4 regions of the Arthrobacter sp. PAMC25284 genome follow, and region 2 is predicted to be linked to each of the others. Evidence: riboswitches for the same ligand, from Rfam matches in the RefSeq annotation. Region 2 holds a riboswitch; each other region holds the start of a gene.
What was found. A riboswitch is a leader RNA that binds a small molecule or an ion and turns the genes downstream of it on or off. The one in region 2 is predicted to bind cyclic di-AMP.
Positions count from the first base shown of each region.

Region 1: linked by a shared signal. The riboswitch ahead of KY499_RS01315 (NlpC/P60 family protein) and the one ahead of KY499_RS09635 (hypothetical protein) in region 2 are both predicted to bind cyclic di-AMP.
Region 3: linked by a shared signal. The riboswitch ahead of KY499_RS08585 (NlpC/P60 family protein) and the one ahead of KY499_RS09635 (hypothetical protein) in region 2 are both predicted to bind cyclic di-AMP.
Region 4: linked by a shared signal. The riboswitch ahead of KY499_RS04030 (C40 family peptidase) and the one ahead of KY499_RS09635 (hypothetical protein) in region 2 are both predicted to bind cyclic di-AMP.

Region 1 covers NZ_CP080382.1:274,307-278,490, forward strand. The annotation lists gene KY499_RS01300 (low temperature requirement protein A) at 1-397, shown strand, start outside; gene KY499_RS01305 (trans-acting enoyl reductase family protein) at 451-1,671, opposite strand; gene KY499_RS01310 (hypothetical protein) at 1,735-2,019, opposite strand; cyclic di-AMP (ydaO/yuaA leader) riboswitch at 2,243-2,409, shown strand; gene KY499_RS01315 (NlpC/P60 family protein) at 2,414-3,079, shown strand; gene KY499_RS01320 (serine hydrolase) at 3,426-4,184, shown strand, end outside.
Region 2 covers NZ_CP080382.1:2,085,229-2,089,412, forward strand. The annotation lists gene KY499_RS09620 (HAMP domain-containing sensor histidine kinase) at 1-373, shown strand, start outside; gene KY499_RS09625 (transposase) at 525-971, shown strand; gene KY499_RS09630 (IS3 family transposase) at 935-1,978, shown strand; cyclic di-AMP (ydaO/yuaA leader) riboswitch at 2,167-2,331, shown strand; gene KY499_RS09635 (hypothetical protein) at 2,552-3,148, shown strand; gene KY499_RS09640 (bifunctional glycosyltransferase family 2/GtrA family protein) at 3,272-4,184, shown strand, end outside.
Region 3 covers NZ_CP080382.1:1,863,520-1,867,703, forward strand. The annotation lists gene KY499_RS18565 (hypothetical protein) at 1-294, opposite strand, end outside; gene KY499_RS18570 (NTP transferase domain-containing protein) at 315-659, opposite strand; gene KY499_RS08580 (HNH endonuclease) at 739-1,239, opposite strand; gene KY499_RS08585 (NlpC/P60 family protein) at 1,463-2,221, opposite strand; cyclic di-AMP (ydaO/yuaA leader) riboswitch at 2,483-2,642, opposite strand; gene KY499_RS08590 (M23 family metallopeptidase) at 2,792-3,604, opposite strand; cyclic di-AMP (ydaO/yuaA leader) riboswitch at 3,609-3,846, opposite strand; partial or broken gene KY499_RS08595 (metal-dependent transcriptional regulator) at 3,966-4,184, opposite strand, start outside.
Region 4 covers NZ_CP080382.1:856,261-860,444, forward strand. The annotation lists gene KY499_RS04025 (heavy metal translocating P-type ATPase) at 1-1,153, shown strand, start outside; gene KY499_RS04030 (C40 family peptidase) at 1,261-2,022, opposite strand; cyclic di-AMP (ydaO/yuaA leader) riboswitch at 2,029-2,223, opposite strand; gene KY499_RS04035 (hypothetical protein) at 2,691-3,158, shown strand; gene KY499_RS04040 (DUF305 domain-containing protein) at 3,300-3,896, shown strand; gene KY499_RS04045 (F510_1955 family glycosylhydrolase) at 3,977-4,184, shown strand, end outside.

The DNA of each region.
Region 1 (4,184 bases), 1.8 Mb from region 2:
GACGCTGAAGAAGAGCTCAGACCCGGCCCGGCTTAGCCGTATGGCCATCTACGCGCTGATGGGCATGGTGGCGGGCCTGATCCTGGCGGCCGTTGGCGACGAGATCGCGATTGCCCACCCGCTGGAGCAGACCGATGTATTTACCAACCTGATGATCTTCGGCGGCCCCGCCACATTTGTCCTCGCCCAGGGCTGGTACCTGTGGCGGGTTGACGGGGATCTGCCGGCGTCCCGGCCCGTGGCGTTCCTCACGCTGGCCATCCTCACCGTGGCGACCCTGCCGCTGCCGAAACTCGGCGCGGCGGCCCTCAGCGTGCTGGTACTCGTCGCCATGGCGATCGCCGACAGCATCAAGGCCCACCGCGAAGGCGACCGGGACGAAGTTGCCAACCACTAAGGTTCAACAAGAAATCTGACAGCGACGATACCTTCACACTGTCCGTCCCATCATCAAGCGACAATCGTGAATTCGAGCCCGGCGCTGGCCTGCAGGCGCCGCAGCAGCGCCGTCCCCATCGCTGCTCCCGGGGTCCAGACCCCGCCCGCAGTTTCCTTGCGGTCCACGTCCTGCAGCAGGCACAGTGCGCTCTCGCTGATCATCTTCGACGTTGATCCGTAGCCGGGGTCTGCATCACCCCTGACCCGGGCCCGCAGCTCGGTGCCGTCGGTCGTCTCGCCAATGAACAGCAGTTCGTAGCTCCCGCTTTCGCGCTCCCGCGCATCCGGCCCCATGCCCGGCCTGGGCAGCACGAAGCGCTGCAGCAGTTTGCGTGACGGGGCAAAGCCGAGCAGCCGCTCCTGCAGCCGGTTCGTCAGCGCCATCCGGCGGGCGCGTGCCTTGCCGCTTTCGCCGCCGCCGGTCAGCATGCGTTCGTCGTAGACGAAGTCCCGGCCCCAGGGGTGGCCGCGAAGCGCATTGGTGCGGTGCACGTTTTTGGTGTTAATCGGCGCCATCAGAAAGGGCGCCGTCCAGCCGCCGGCCGCGTCGTCATACTCGGCCCCAGCGCTGTCAGGCTGCGCCGGGCCGCGAAAACCCGGCGTCAGCGCGAACGGGTCTGCCATGGTGCGCGCCGCGGCGGGATCGCGCCGCAGCTGCTCGACAGTGGCCAGCGCGCTGGCGATCGTGCCGCCTGAGAGCCCACCCTGAATCGCGCACACGCGGCCACGCACGCGCACCAGCGGCTCGCCGAAACGGTGCATCGCCTGGTTTTGCAGAAACATAACGCCGAGGTCAAAGGGAATCGAATCGAAGCCGCAGGAGAATACGATCCGCGCGCCGCTCGCCGACGCCGGAGCCTGCAATCGCGGGATCATGGCCGCCATCCACACCGGCTCGCCGCAGAGATCGACGTAGTCGGTGCCGGCAGCAGCGCAGGCGGCCACCAGTGCCTCGCCGTGGCGCTGATAGGGGCCGACAGTGCTGAGCACGGCGCGCGTGCGTGCCGCCAGCCCGGTCATGGTGTCCGGGTCCGCCGCATTGGCGCTCAGCAGCGGCAGCCCCGGATCTGCGCCGATCGCGTCACGTACCGCCGCCAACCGCACCGGATCGCGGCCGGCCAGGGCCCAACGAAGCGTGTTGCCGGTGCCATAGGTGCGCTGAAGGTATTCGGCCACGAGACGGCCGGTAAAGCCCGTGGCACCGAAAACGATGAGGTCGAGGGGCTGGTTCATAGGCCGGGGCTCTGTTCCGGTGGGAGTCGTGGGAGTCGTGGGAGTCGTGCCGTTGGGCCGGGACTAACCAGGCCCGTCCGATGCTCCTGTGGGCACCTTGCCCCGGCGTCGTTCCACCACCGCGTAGGCCCTGCCGTCCAGATACTCCCAGTCGGTGACCACCATAAATCCCATCGCGTCCGCCCGGTCGTTGAGGACATGGGCATCAAAGCCGCCGTCGCGGGGCTCGGCATCCCAGGTTCCCACATGAACTTCCCGGTCCTCCAGGATCAGCATCTCGGTATTGACGTTGAAGTCCTCCCGAGGCTGGGCACTCAACTGGCAGATGGCGACGCAGGGACTGGGCATTTGGGGCCTCCGGTACCGGGACGGGCTGATGGCACCATCCTATGCCAGGGACCCGGCAGTCCCAGGGCGTTTGCCTACGATACAAATCGAGTTGATAACGACCGCCACGCCGTTCGTTACCCTAATGTGACAATAGGCCTCCGGGTCGGTATTGTAGTTATCAGCCCGTTATCTTCTTTTCGGGCGCTCCCCAGCCGATTGCCTAACTCTGCCGCGGCCGCGGGGACATCCAGAACCAACGTCCGGCAGAGACGGGGAAACCACTTCCGACCCGCCACCTGGCCGGTCTTGGGGTGAAGCCGCACAGTGCCCGCATGACGGGCCCAGACGCGGCCGGGTGCCTCCCATCCGAATCCGACAGCTCACCTCGCAGGCATTGGGAGAGGTTACAGCTATGTCTTCAATCAATACTTTCGCGCGCCAAGCCGCCGTTCTCGCCGCTGCATCGGGCATGATCCTGGCCAGCGGAATTGCAGCCAACGCCGCCGGCGCCCCCGCCGAGCAGGCCGCCGCCCCGGCCTCGACCCTTAATCTTGCGACCCAGGTCGCAGCACCCGTTAGTGCTGATTCAACGGTCCAGATCAGCTTCGAACGCCCCGCCGTCGCCTCCACGGCGGCACCCGTCGTTGAACAGCCCAAGCCTGTGGCAGCAGCTCCGGCCGCCCCCGTTCGGGCGGCCGCTCCGAAGGCGGCAGTAGCAATTCAGGCAGCCCCGGCCGCTGCTCCGGCTGCAGCCCCGGCAGGCGGCCGCAACGCGACGATGCTCGCCGCTGCTTATGGCCAGCTGGGAATGACCCAGGACTGCACTGTCCTGGTGGAAAGGGCTCTTGGTGCAGCCGGAAAGCCGGTCGGCGATCTCGGTCCCCGCCAGTTCCTGAACCACGGCACCGTCGTCGGCGATCCCCAGCCCGGTGACATGGTCGTCCAGTCCGGCCACGTGGGGATTTACGCCGGGAACGGCCAGGTCATCAGCAGTGGCATGAACGGTGCCAACCAGACTGTTGTGCACCCGCTGTCCTGGCTCACCGCCACCGGCGGCGTGACGTTCGTCCGCGCCTAAGCAGCGCAGCAGCACGGAGCCGTTGCCAAAAGTCCGGACCTCGAGTGGCCGGAGGCTGGTCCGGACCGACGCGTCCCTGAGCAGGGGACTTCCCGCTCCCGGCAGCACCGGATGGATGTAAAGCCAGCACTCACCGATCAGGCCCATCCGCCGGAACGCGCCCCAAGATGCCCCTCCAGAACACGGCGCCGGGGGAAATTCTGCCCGAGAATCCTTGGGCCCGGGCCAATAGGCGGGGCGGACTACAGGATTTCCAAGGGTTGGGCTCTTGCAGGCGTTTCTCTTCGGATGCAGAATGCAGGGACCCTAGTGGCCCCCCGCGGCCAGATACTTGGGGGGAGAGATCATGCCTGCAAAGCACTCCATCCGGCAACCTGCGGTTCAGCCCAACGATCTGCCCGGGCGCCATGCCCGCGGCAGTCACATGGAGGGCGCCCGGCACCTGTCCGCCGGCGTTCAACCCGCTGCCCAGCGCACATCAATTCGTCCGGCCGCACTGCGGCCGCGGATGCTGCTCGCCGTCCTCACCGCGCTGACCCTGCTCACCGCCAGCACCGTGTACGCAACGGTCCAGGCCGGACCGGCGCCGGCGGGCAGGTCCAGTGCGGCGCCAGAGTCCGGCTCCGGCGCAATGTCCGCCGCCGGCACCGACGCGCGCCCGCCAGCCTTCGTTCTGCCGCGCACGGCAACTGCCCCCGCCCCGGCCGTTTTTCCGCAGGTCACACCCGGCGTGGTGGTCCCTTCCGGTCCTGCGGGTCCGGGACCTATGAACACGGCCACGACGGCGCCCGCTGAGGATCCCAGCCCCCGGGACGGCGACGTTATACCCGCACGCGCGGTGACGCCGATAGGCCCCCAGCTGGAGGAACGGATCAATGCCATCATCGCGGCCAACACTTCCTATGACCTGGGAATTGCCCTGATCGATGTCTCGGACGACGCCATCGACGATGCTGTTCATGAGTACGGGGTTCCGTCCGGGTTCGTGGCTGCCAGCACGGGCAAGATCCTCGCCGCGGCCGCCTTGTACCACCGGGTTGAATCCGGTCAGGGGGCGCTGACGGACCGGCTGGGTTCTTCCACCGCAGGCGTACAGATCCGCCAA
Region 2 (4,184 bases):
CACGCAACTTCACCAGGTGCTGGCCAATCTGTTGTCAAACGCCCGGAAACATACGCCGCCGGGGACAACGGTGGCCACCGGAATGATGAGATCAGCCGACGGCAGCGCCGTGTTGACCGTTACGGACGACGGCGGCGGCATCGCACCCGACTTCATTGACCGGGTTTTTGCCCGCTTCGCGCGTGCGGATGCCTCCCGAAAGAACCCCGTGACCATTCCCGCCGCTGCCCCGACAGCGCCGACCGCCGAAGGGACCAGCGGGCTGGGATTGTCTATTGTGCAGTCGATCGTGGCGGCCCACGGCGGGTCCGTCAGCGTGACGTCCCGGCCGGGCCGGACGGAATTCGCCGTTCGCCTGCCTGCGGCGCCCTAAGCCTGGCCGTAGCACGGGCTGTAGCAATGGCTCCCGGGCGCCGTTTCGATGGTTCCCTGCCCACACGACGAATCGCCCCTGTGTGTCAGGCTGTTGTGTGACAGGTTCTCTGTCGGCTCGGCCTGATCACGGGGGCGGGGAAAGGTCCGTCATGGATTTTGTTGTCCCTGTCCGTCGCTCCGGGAGGAGCCACTTCACTCTCGAGCAAAAGCACGCGATTCTGGATGAGTACGAGAAGTGCCTGGAGCGTGGGTCCCGGATCGCGTTCTGCCGGGCTGTGGGTATCGGCGATAACACCGTCCGGCTCTGGGTCCAGCAACGCGAGGCCGGGGAGCTGAGGTCCAGCATCAAGCAAGGGAACGAGGACCAGCGGTTGAACGCAGGCGACAAACAGCAGCTTAAGCGGGTGTTGAAGGAGAACGAGATCCTCAAGGCCAAGCTGGCCCGGGCCGAGGCGGCGGTGGACATTCTGGGAAAAGCTTCCGCGCTCTTGGACGCCATGGCCAAGAGCGCGGCGGCGACCGATCCGGTGCTGGAAGAACCGGAGCCGGGCCGGCCGGAGTGGTTGGTGCCAAAGTCTGGAAAGACATCGCCCTGACCTTCGCCGGCAATCTGATCACGGCGGGCTGGTCAGCGGTGAAGACCTGCGCCCTGCTGGGCCTCCACCGCACCACCTGGTACCGGCATCTGAGTCCTCCTGTCCCGGCAGGGGTCACCGTGCCGCGCCGTGACCGGGCTTACCCGAACCGGATCACCACGGCCGAGGCTGAGGAGTTCATGGAGCTGCTCAACTCCGAGGACTACGGGAATCTCTCGGTCACCCAGGCCTATTATCGGATGCTCGACGCCGGGTACTGCTCCTTCTCGATTGCGGCAGCCCACCGGATCGTCGCCGCGCACGGGCAGAACGGGGACCGCCGCGCACTACGCGGCGGCACGGGCCCGGGACGGGTCAAGCCGGTCCTGGTCGCGACGGCCCCGAACCAGCTCTGGAGCTGGGACATCACCATGCTCCACGGCTCCGGCAAACACACGTACAAGCTCTACACAATCATCGACGTCTACTCCCGCAAGGTCGTTGGGCACCGGGTCGAACACGGAGAAACAGCGGCCCTGGCGGCCGCTCTCATCAGGGACGCGGTCGCGGGAAACCGGCAGCGCCCCGCGGTGCTGCATGCCGATAACGGGGGCCCGATGCGCGCCGGCACGACCTTGGACCTCGCCCGGTCTCTGGGCATCGAACTCTCCTACTCCCGCCCGCGGGTTTCCAACGACAACCCCTACTCGGAATCCCTGTTCAAGACGGTCAAATATGACCTCGACTTCCCCCCACGGTTCCAGGATCTCCAGCACGCCCGGGCCCACATGGCCGCGTTCCTGGCGGACTACAACGCCAACCACCGCCACAGCGGCCTGAACTACTACACGCCGGACACCGTCCACCACGGGCTCGTCGAACAGGCCCGCAGGCAACGGCAGGCAACACTGGACGCCTGCCACGCACGCAACCCCCACAGGTACCGCCGCAAACCGACAGCGCCCGGCGCCCCCGGCCACGCCGGCATCAACTACAAAGAAACCAACCAGCTGTCACAAACAGCTTGATAGATACCGTCGCGACGTCGAGCGTGAACTGAACCGTCGAAGTGGACGCCGACGGACCAGCCGGCGGGCAAGGCGACGCACCGCCGTCGTGCGCTTCGTTATCAAAATGTGACTTAATCCCGAGTGTGCTGTACCGTTTTTAGGGTGCGGCCGCCCCCCTGGAGCCGCATATCCGGATGGACGCCAAGCTCTGCCGCTTCCCGGATTCCGCTGGACCAGGCAGAGGCGGGGAACCCAAAGTTCCCGGGCACAGCGCACCCACGCCCTGGGGTGAAGCCGACACGTGAGTTTCCGTGCGGCCGGATGACCTCATCCGAACCCGACAGCTAACTCCGCCGGTGTTGAGAGGCCAAAATGACGAGATCCACGGCAAAACCGCGCCCCGAAAGCGACCCGACAGAAACCCTTTCCGAGGCCCCGCGGCACCGTACCGACCAGGCCACTCCGGCTTCGGCGCGGTCGCGGTTGGCAGCTGGACTAGGAACGGCCGGCCGACGCGCGGCCGTCGCCGCAGCAGCCTGCGCAGTACTGGTTGGTGTCGGCGCTGCAGGACAGGCAACCGGCACAGGCGGCATGCCAACCGTCAGCGACACGAGCCTGCAGGCATCCGCCCTGAGCGCCAATCCGCTGCCGAAGCTGGACTTCGAGACAGTGCAGGACACTGAGCCCGTCGACGCCGGCCCGGAAGAAATTCCGGCAACGGACACCCCCGGCGGCGCAGACGCCAGCCCGGCCGCGACTGAGGAGTCCGAGACGCCGCCGACGGAGGCAGATGAGGTGGCAGCCGCTCCAGCCCCAGCACCAGCACCCGCTTCAGCACCGGCACCCGCCCCCGCCCCGGCACCCATGGCCGTGGCCGTCGATGACCCTGCCGGGGCACAGGCCTACGCCGCCGCCAATCTGGGCGGCTACGGCTGGGACGCCGGCCAAATGCCCTGCCTGCAGAAGCTTTGGACCAAGGAATCCGACTGGAGGACAACGGCCAAGAACCCGAGCAGCGGCGCCTACGGCATAGTCCAGTCCCTGCCCGCCGAGAAGATGGCGAGCGCAGGCACGGACTACCTGACCAATTACCGGACCCAAATCAACTGGGGCCTGAACTACATCAAGCAGCGCTACGGTTCCCCGTGCGGTGCGTTGAACTTCCACTACGCCAACAACTGGTACTGAGCCGGCACCACGAAGCCCGCCCGGAAGGCCCCGAACCGTCCGGTTCGGGGTCTTCCCTTCTTGCACAGCGGGCACACAGGTTGGCCCTAAGACGGTTATAGGTCCCGGCAGCACTGTTGGGGTATGACATTCACGGACCAGGCCACAGGAACACTGCCCCAGCCCGCAGCGACGCCCGCCGGGCCGGCTTCGGAATTCGCCGCAACAGCTACCGCTTTTGATACGGTCCCCGGCAACCGCCGCTCCCCCATTGACACCCGCACGACGGTGCCGGTCCTCGACGTGACAATTCCTGTCTACAACGAAGAGCGGGACCTGGAGGCCTGCCTGCGCCGGCTGCACGCTTACCTGCGGAGCACCTTCCCCCACTCTTTCCGGATTACGGTGGCCGATAACGCCAGCACGGACGGCACCCTCGAGGCCGCTGAACGCGTGGCCCGGGAACTTCGGGAGGTCGCCGTAGTCCATCTGGCCGAAAAAGGCCGCGGAAACGCGTTGCGCAAGGTATGGCTCGTCTCACCCTCTCCCGTCCTGGCCTACATGGACGTGGATCTCTCCACCGATCTTGCAGCCTTGTGCCCCTTGCTGGCCCCCCTCATTTCCGGACACTCGGACCTCGCCATTGGAACCCGCCTCACCCGCAACTCCCGGGTAGTCCGGGGCCCCAAGCGGGAGTTCATTTCCCGCAGCTACAATTTCCTGCTCCAGTCCCTCATGGGGGCGCACTTCAGCGACGCCCAGTGCGGCTTCAAAGCCATCCGGGCAGACGTCGCCCGCCAACTGCTCCCGCACACGCTGGACAACGCCTGGTTCTTCGATACCGAACTGCTGGTCCTGGCCGAAAAATGCGGGCTGCGCGTCCACGAGGTTCCGGTGGACTGGACCGATGATCCCGATTCCAGCGTCGACATCGTCCAGACGGCCGTGGCCGACCTGCGCGGTATGGCCAGGCTGAGCCGGGACCTTGTCTCCGGACGTATCCCTGTCGACGAACTCCGTGCCGCCCTCGCCCGAGGTCCGCTCCCGGCGGCCTCCC
Region 3 (4,184 bases), 220 kb from region 2:
CACATCGTCGGTGGAACCGGCCGGGACACGGACTTCCCGCACTTCAAGACTAGCAAGAAGTGCGAAGACGGAAGCGTTTTCCAGAGCGCCCCGCCGGGCGGCATCGGCGACGGATCGTTGTAGCGCAGCCGTGTCATAAAGGGCCACGAGCGGCTGCCGGCGGCCATCGGCGGAGACCGCCATAACGCTCCCGGCTTCGGCCCGGCTCCCGCCGGCCGGCGCCGCGGAACCGGCCACGCCCTCCCCCGCCGCCGCGGCGAGGAGGACCCCGACGGCGGCGGCCGCGCGCGGCATGTCACAGGCGAGGACGAGGGTCAGGGGTGCGGGCCCCCGTCCGGCGTCGTCAGGGTCGGCGGCAGGACCGCCGGCCGCGGACTCATCGTCCCGCGCAGGGTCGGCGGCATTTTCCGCCAGTTTGGCAAGCCCGGCAGCGATGGCTGCAGCGGGGCCCCTGCGAAGGGAGGCTCTTCCCGGCAGTTCAGGACGGAGTCGGGCAGGGTGCCGGGGTCCGGGCCAACGACGACGACCCTCCGGGCGCCGCGGGCTGCGCGCAGTGCGAGAGCCAGCAGGGTGCTGCCGTCCACGAGAAGACCGGCTTTGGGCACCCCGGAAAGCCGGGCGGACCTGCCCCCGGCCAGAATCACTGCATCGAACTCCACCCGATCAGCCTAGCGCGGTGCCGGCCGGGAGAGGCGACGCCGCGGCGGCCGGCAATCCCGGCTCCGGAGCGGGAAAAGATCAGGCCGCGGATTCGGGCAACAGGAACGGGTCCCAGTCCGGCGCGGGTTTTTCGAGCTCTTTAATCTGCCAGATTGCACCCCTCGGCGGTGCGGGGACAAAACCGAGTTTCCAGCCCATTTCCGCCGGCGTGTGGTCACCCTTGACGTTGTTGCAGCGCAGGCACGCGGCCACCAGATTTTCCCAGGATGAGGCTCCGCCGCGGGACTTGGGCTGGACGTGGTCGATGGTGTGCGCCGCCTTGCCGCAGTAGGCGCAGTGGTGGCCGTCCCGGCGGAGGACGCCACGCCGGCTGACGGCCGTGATGGTGTTGTATCGGGGCCTGATGTAGCGGTGCAGGAGGATAACAGTCGGGCGCCCGAGGACATCCTGGGGCCCGACGACGGGATCCTCACCTTCGGCCACGACGCTGGCTTTTCCGGTGAGCACGAGGACAAGAGCCCGGCGGAAGGTCACTACCGCGAGCGGTTCATATCCTGCATTCAGAACGAGAGTGCGCATCCGCATACCTCTTCACGGCCGCACCCGCCAGCGGCACGAGGGCCGGCTGCCCTCTGCATGGTCGGGCTATGGATCGACACCATAAGAGTAAACACTCAAGTGCCCGATCACCGAATTCTTCTGCGGACGTTCAATCCATATCCGGCGTGGCTGCCGCGCGGGAAAACCAAAGAACCCCTGCCCGGGAAGGGCAGGGGTTCTTTGAGAAACCGGTACTTGCAGCCTAGCCGCCGACGCGGATGAAGACCGGGCCGGAGCCGACGTTGACGCTGAACAGCGCGGTGGTTCCGCCGTTCCAGCCGCCGTGGACAGCCATGCCGTTGCCGACGTAGACAGCGATGTGAGCGAGGCCCATACCGCCATTGGCGTAGTAGGCGAGGTCGCCCGGCTTGGCCTCAGCAGCGCTGACGGTGCGGCCCAGGGACAGGTAGCCTGCCGGCCAGCCGCGGTAGTTGATGCCGGCTGCCGCAAGTGCGTTGGACGCGAGGGCCGTGCAGTCCTGCGACACGCCAATCTGTGCGTAGGCAGCAGCGGCAATGCTTGCGCCGTTGCCGCTGCCGATACCTGCAGGCACGCTGGCGGAGGCGGATCCTGCAGTGGCAGATCCTGCGGTGGCAGTCTGCGCGCCGCCGGTGTTGGAGTTCTGCACCTTGACAACAGGCTTGGCCACAACGGGGGCCGCCGTCGTGGACACGGCCGGCTTTTCATAGGAAATCGCAATGGTTGAAGCAGCCGAGATCGTTGCCGGGGCAACAGAGGACTGGACTTCGAGTGTCGAAGCAGACGTGGATTCACGCTGAACGTTGGTCTCAGCAGCGTTGGCTGCGATACCGCTGGTCAGGACCATGCCGGATGCTGCAGCGATGACTGCGGCCTGGCGGCCCATGCCGCCGGCGTTGTCGCCGACAGCTTTGGCAATGACGGCGAGCGAGTTGGTCTTGGTGACCTCGGCGCGGTGACGTGCGGTTGCACGAGTAGTCATTCAGTTCTCTCTTTCGTGATCCTTGGGCCGCGCGCATTTGGGCGCAGGCTGAGGACGCTCCGGCATCTTGGGGGTACGCCGGATCGCCCCGAATGGGTTAGTTAGCGAAGGGTGTACTGCGAAGACGCGCCAAAAGCGGAAACTGCATTGAGGAAACTGTTCCGGGCGCCGGTAAGGGCAACAGCGGAACTTGGTTTCAGCGGGCTCCGAAGAGCCGCGCCAGCGCGATAGCGCGCAGTTTTGTGGCGTGTAGACACGAAAGTAGCCTCTCCCAATGCCTGCGAGGTGAGCTGTCGGATTCGGATGGGAGTCACCCGGCCGCGCAGCTTCCTGGGAAGCTTTTGCGACTTAACCCCAAGGCCTTCTTTCGAAAGCCAAAATTGGTTCCCCCGCCCCTGCCAGACGATGTCATGCGAACGGACCTTGAGCGGTGGCAGAGCTAGGCAATCCACTCAAGAGCGCCAACTTCGGAGAACTTGGCGCATGCCCGACTTTACAGGAGTGCGGATTCAATGTCACATTCAGATCACGGCGTGTCAGATGAATGCGAGAGCGACCGATCAGCTTGGCCTAGAGCCAGCCGAGCGGATCCACAACATCGCCGTTGACCATGACCTCAAAGTGGAGGTGGCACCCGGTGGAGGCGCCGGTGGTCCCGGTCAAGGCGATCAGCTCGCCTCGGGAAACTTTCTGGCCGACCTGGACCGAGGAGGACGACAGGTGGTTGTACGTCGTCTCGAGGCCGTTGCCGTGATCTACCACAACCCGGTTCCCGCCCCCGAAGGGGTGCCAGGCCGCGAAGGTTACCGTGCCGCTGGCCGCAGCGCGAACGGCTGCTCCGCACTGGATCGTGTAGTCCTGCCCGCGATGGAATTCCCCCGGGCCGCCCGTGATCGGGCTGACGCGGAAGCCAAACGGGGACGTGGCCGTCAGGAGATCCAGGGGCGCGCCAAGGCTACCGGCCGATGCCGCGGCCGTGATGCTGCCGACAGACTGGGCACTCAACAGCTGCTTCAGCTTCGAGTCCGGGTCGCCCTTAGTGGTGACGGCGGTGCGGCTGAAATCGATCTTTGCGGCGGCCTCAGCCGTAACGGCCTGGGATTCCGAAGCGGTAACGGCGGCCCCGGGGCTGGCCACCACGGGACTGGTCACCGGCACGGTCACCGTAAGAATCAGGCCGGTAGCGGCCAGGGCGATGCCGGCCTTCTGCCCAACCCCACTGGCGGCGGCAAACTCTGTTACCTGCCGGAACGGACTGCGCCGGCCCCGGCGCTCATCACGATGGGCATCACGCGGGCGGATGTCCGAAACGGCGACAGCCTGACGCGGAGCCGGGGCGGGGCCAGTCGCACGGCGGCGGCCCCTGGCGGTCTGGATGGTCAAGAAGGGTTCCTCTCTGGATGGCCTGCGGAGTTAGCTGTCGGATTCGGGTCAGAGATCAAAGACCCGGTCCGCCGTGGCACGCTTCCGGCGACCGGGAATCCGTGGATTCCGCGGTTCGGGGAGCTTGCTGCTGGCGGACTTCACCCCAAGGCCGCAAAAAGCAGCCAATAAGTGGGTCCCCCGCCCCTGCCAGAGGGAGATTCTGCGACTGATCCGCTGGCAGGGTTCGGCTTCGGATCAGGTAACGCTTTGGTATCGGTAGTAGCCACCAACTATAGGCGATTAAGCGGTTTGGTAATAAATCCGTGATATCGGCCACAAACTCAGTAGCGGGGCCGGAAGGTTCGGCAAGCGGACAGGATTAGCCGATGGCCACGAAGACATGGGCAGCCACCTCGGGCGGAAGCTCCAACGCTCCGGTGATGCCGGGAACCCGGACGGAAATGTACTCCCCGACGCGTTCCAGCGAAACAAGGGCGCCGGGACGAATCCCCCCCTCATCAAGCTGGAGCAGCAGCTCGGGTTCCACTTGAATCGGTTCGGCAAGGCGGCTGATGGTCACCCGGGAGTCCGACTGGTA
Region 4 (4,184 bases), 1.2 Mb from region 2:
CTTTACCGCCGCCGTCGCGGTCCTGGTCATCGCCTGCCCCTGCGCGCTCGGTCTGGCCACCCCGACGGCCCTGCTCACCGGAACCGGCCGGGGCGCGCAGCTGGGCATCCTGATCAAGGGACCGCAGGTCCTGGAAGGCACCCGGACCGTGGACACCATCGTGCTGGACAAAACCGGCACCGTGACCACCGGACGGCTCTCCGTCGCAGGTATCCACAGCTTCTCCGGGGCCGCAAAGGAGGAGCTTTTGGCCCTGGCCGGCGCCGTTGAAGCCGCGAGTGAGCATCCCATTGCCCGCGCCATCGCCCGCGCGGCCAAGGGCGAAGGACCGCTGAGGGCCGTCACCGGCTTTGAGAGCGCACCCGGTGGAGGCGTCCGGGGAATCGTCGATGGCCGCCGCGTGGTCGCCGGGCGCGCCGGGTGGCTCCAGGACAACGCCATCATCCTGACCGACCGCCATCAAACGGCCTTGAAAACGCAGGAAGAAACGGGCGCCACCGTGATCTGGGTCGGCGTCGATGGCCAGACTGCCGGAATGATCAGCCTCACTGATACGGTCAAGGATGGCTCCGCGGCCGCGATTGCCCGGCTCAAAGACCTGGGGCTCAGGCCCATCCTGCTGACCGGCGATAACGCAGCCGTCGCGGCGATCGTTGCCGCCGCCGTGGGCATTCCGGCCCACGATGTCCTGGCGGGGGTCCTCCCGGAAGGGAAAGTGCAGGCGGTCCGGAAGCTTCAGGCATCCGGGGCTACCGTGGCGATGGCCGGCGACGGCGTCAACGACGCCGCGGCCCTGGCCCAGGCCGACCTGGGCATTGCCATGGGCAGCGGGGCGGACGTCGCGATCGCCGCAGCCGACCTCACGGTCATGGGAAACGACCTCGGCCAGGTGGCCCAGGCCATCGAGCTATCCCGCAGGACACTGGCCACCATCAAGACGAACCTGTTCTGGGCTTTCTTCTACAACGCCCTCGGGATCCCGGTCGCCGCGCTGGGCCTGCTGAACCCGATGATCGCCGGCGCCGCGATGGCCGCCAGCTCGGTCCTGGTCGTCAGCAACTCCCTGCGTCTGCGCCGCTTCGCCGCGACAACCCTTCAGGATTCCCCCGCGGAATCGAAGGCCACGCTGCCGGTTCCGGCCAGGCAGGCCTGAAGCACCAAGGCCGGCGACCCGACGGGGAAGCGCCGTTGAACGCGCCAAGGGCCGGTGGGTTACTGCCCCCAAGGCAGCAACCCCACCGGCCCTTCAGCGGATACTTCTCAGGCGCCCGCGCGGACGAACGTGACGGGGCCGGTAGCGGTCAGCCACGACAGGGGATGCACAACGGTCTGGTTCTTGCCGTTCATGCCGGAGCTGAGCACCTGGCCGTCGCCGACATAGATTCCGATGTGGCCGGGCTGGATGACCATGTCCCCGGGCGTCGGGGTACCGACGACTTTCCCGTAGTTCTTGAACTGCATCGGGCCCAGGTCGCCAACCGGAATGCCGGCTGTTCCCAGGGCCTTTTCCACCAGACGGGTACAGTCCTGAATGAGACCAAGCTGCGCGTAGGCGGCGGATACCATGGCGGCATTGACCCCGCCTGCCGCCGGAGCAGCAGCAGGCGCCGCCGCGGCCTGCGGGCTGACGGTGATCTGGGCTTTTGCCGCCGGCGCCTGGACGGCCGCCGCCGGCACGGGTGCTGCAACAACTGCCGCAGGCTTTTCGATGACCGGCGCCGCGGTGGTGGCGACGGCGGGGCGTTCAAAGGAAATCCGGACGCTGGAGTCAGCGCTCAGCGGCGCCGCCGCCTGGCTGGACACCTCAAGGTTTGAGACGGGGGCAGAATCCCGCTGTGCCGGGGCCTCGGCGGCCTGGGCGGCGATTCCGCTGGTCAGAACCAGTCCCGACGCGGCGGCGATCACGGCGGCCTGGCGGCCCAGCCCGCCGGCGTTGTCGGCAACGGTCCTGGAGATTGTCGCGAGCGGGCTGGTGTGTACGGTGACCGCGCGGCGGCGGCCGTGAGCTTTGCGTGTGGACATGAAAAAGTAGCCTCTCCCAATGCCTGCGGGGTTAGCTGTCGGATTCGGATGGGAGACACCCGGCCGCAGTCCCTGCAAAAGATGCAGTGGTGCGGCTTCACCCCAAGGCCTGAGAACAGGCCAACATGTGGTTTCCCCGTCTCTGCCGGACGATTTTGCGAACGGATCCCGGGCAGCGGCAGAGTTAGGCAATCGGCTCGGGAGTGCCGTTCCCGGAGAAAATCGGCACGGATTCGACCGTACGGTAAAACCGCGGGGATGTCACATTCAGGTAACGACAGCGGCCGAGCGGGGCGCCCCGGGGCAGCAGCCCCCGGCCGGCGGGCCCCGGCAGGTCCCACGTGCGGGGGTTTCCCTGGTGGCGAAGCGCGGCATCGCCATGACCCCTCGCGAGGCCCGGCAGGTCGTCCGCGCCGCGGCCGAGGAACTCCCTCCGTCGGACAAGGACATGCAGGTCGCCGCGTGCTGGTGGTCGCCGGACGGTCCTCTCCCCCGGCGCCGGTGCCGTCCTGATGTCCCTCTCCACGGTCGCCGCTGGTCTGAACGGGCAGCTGATGAGCCGGATGAAACTGAACTGCGCCCGGGATCGTTGACCCCGGCAGGCGCCGGAAACTTTCCAGGCCGGTATTCTTAGAACGAATCATGCTCTGCCGGAAAGGAGGAACACCATGACCGCAGCCCTGCCCGGGCGAGCCATGGCGCTCTTCCGCCGTGCATCCCTGCTGTCCGGAATGCTGGCGATCATTGCCGGGATTATTGGGATGCACCTCATGAGCGGCTCCCACGTATTGCCGGCGACCGCCGCAGGCCTTGGCGTGGACACATCCCTGGACGCGCAGGTTTCCGCGGTGATCATGCCCGCCCCGGGCGGCGGTGCACGCCAGGGCGCCCCGGCTGAACAGCGCCCGGAGTCCCTATCAGGGCTTTCGTGCGCGGACGCGGGCCTCTGCCCGGCGATGACGGGCATGGCCGCCGCCTGCATTCCTTCCCCGGGCCATCCGCCGTTGGAGGCCCCGTTGCCGGGGACCACGCCCTTTGCCGATACCGTCCCGGCCGCGTTGCCGGCCGGCTTCCGTCCTTACCCGTATCTGCCCGGGGCTCCTTCTCCGGGTGACCTCTGCATCAGCCGGACGTAAAGGCTGAGCTGCGCCGTGTTCTGCCCGGCGCATAAGCCCTGATCCTGACGTGCCCTGCCGGAACTCCGGCTTCTTTGTCGTGCGCGTCACCAGCCAACGGCTCCATGTGCCGGTTGATGTCTAGAAGGACCCCCGATTTTCATGAAAAAATTTTTGACCCTCTCCGCCGCGGCCGTCGCCGCCGCGATTGCCCTGGCCGGATGCTCCGCCGGCTCCGGCGGCAGCATGCCCGGTATGGACACGGGCGGCTCCGGCGCGTCCACCGGTTCCGCCCCGATAGCTGCCGGGGACCACAACGGCGCCGACACCATGTTTGTCCAGGGCATGATTCCGCACCACAGCCAGGCGGTGGAGATGAGCGACATCATCCTCCAGAAGCAGGACATCGACCCCCGGGTCACTGCCCTTGCCACCAAAATCAAGGCCGCCCAGGCCCCGGAGATCAGCACCATGACCGAGTGGCTGAAGACGTGGAATGAGCCCGAACCGATGGCCAGCGGCGGCATGTCCGGGACGATGAGCAGTGACGACATGTCCAAGCTCCAGGCGGCACAGGGCGCCGACGCAGCCAAGTTGTTCCTGACCCAGATGATCGCGCACCACCAGGGCGCCGTGATGATGGCCAGGACCGAGGAGGCCGATGGCCAGAACGCCGACGCGGTGACCCTTAGCAAGGAGATCATCACGTCCCAGCAGGCAGAAATCCAGGAAATGCAGACGTTGCTCGGCTCCCTCTAGCCAACTGCATCACGGCGCCGGTCCCGTTGCGTGGCCGGCACCGCGTCACCGATCTTCCTATCCCCTGTTTGGAGCCTTCCATGCCTCTTTTCCACCGCCACCGGCCCCCCGCCGCGATTGGCACCGCCGCGGCTGCCGCCGTGATCTTTGCCCTGTCCGCCTGCTCTCCGGCGACCACCGATCCGTCCGCCGCAAACGGCTCGAAATCGTCCGCAGCAGCAGGCGCCGCGTCCGGGCTGCCGAGCGCCCACGTCCATGGCCTGAGCGTTAACGGCGAAACGAGCCAGG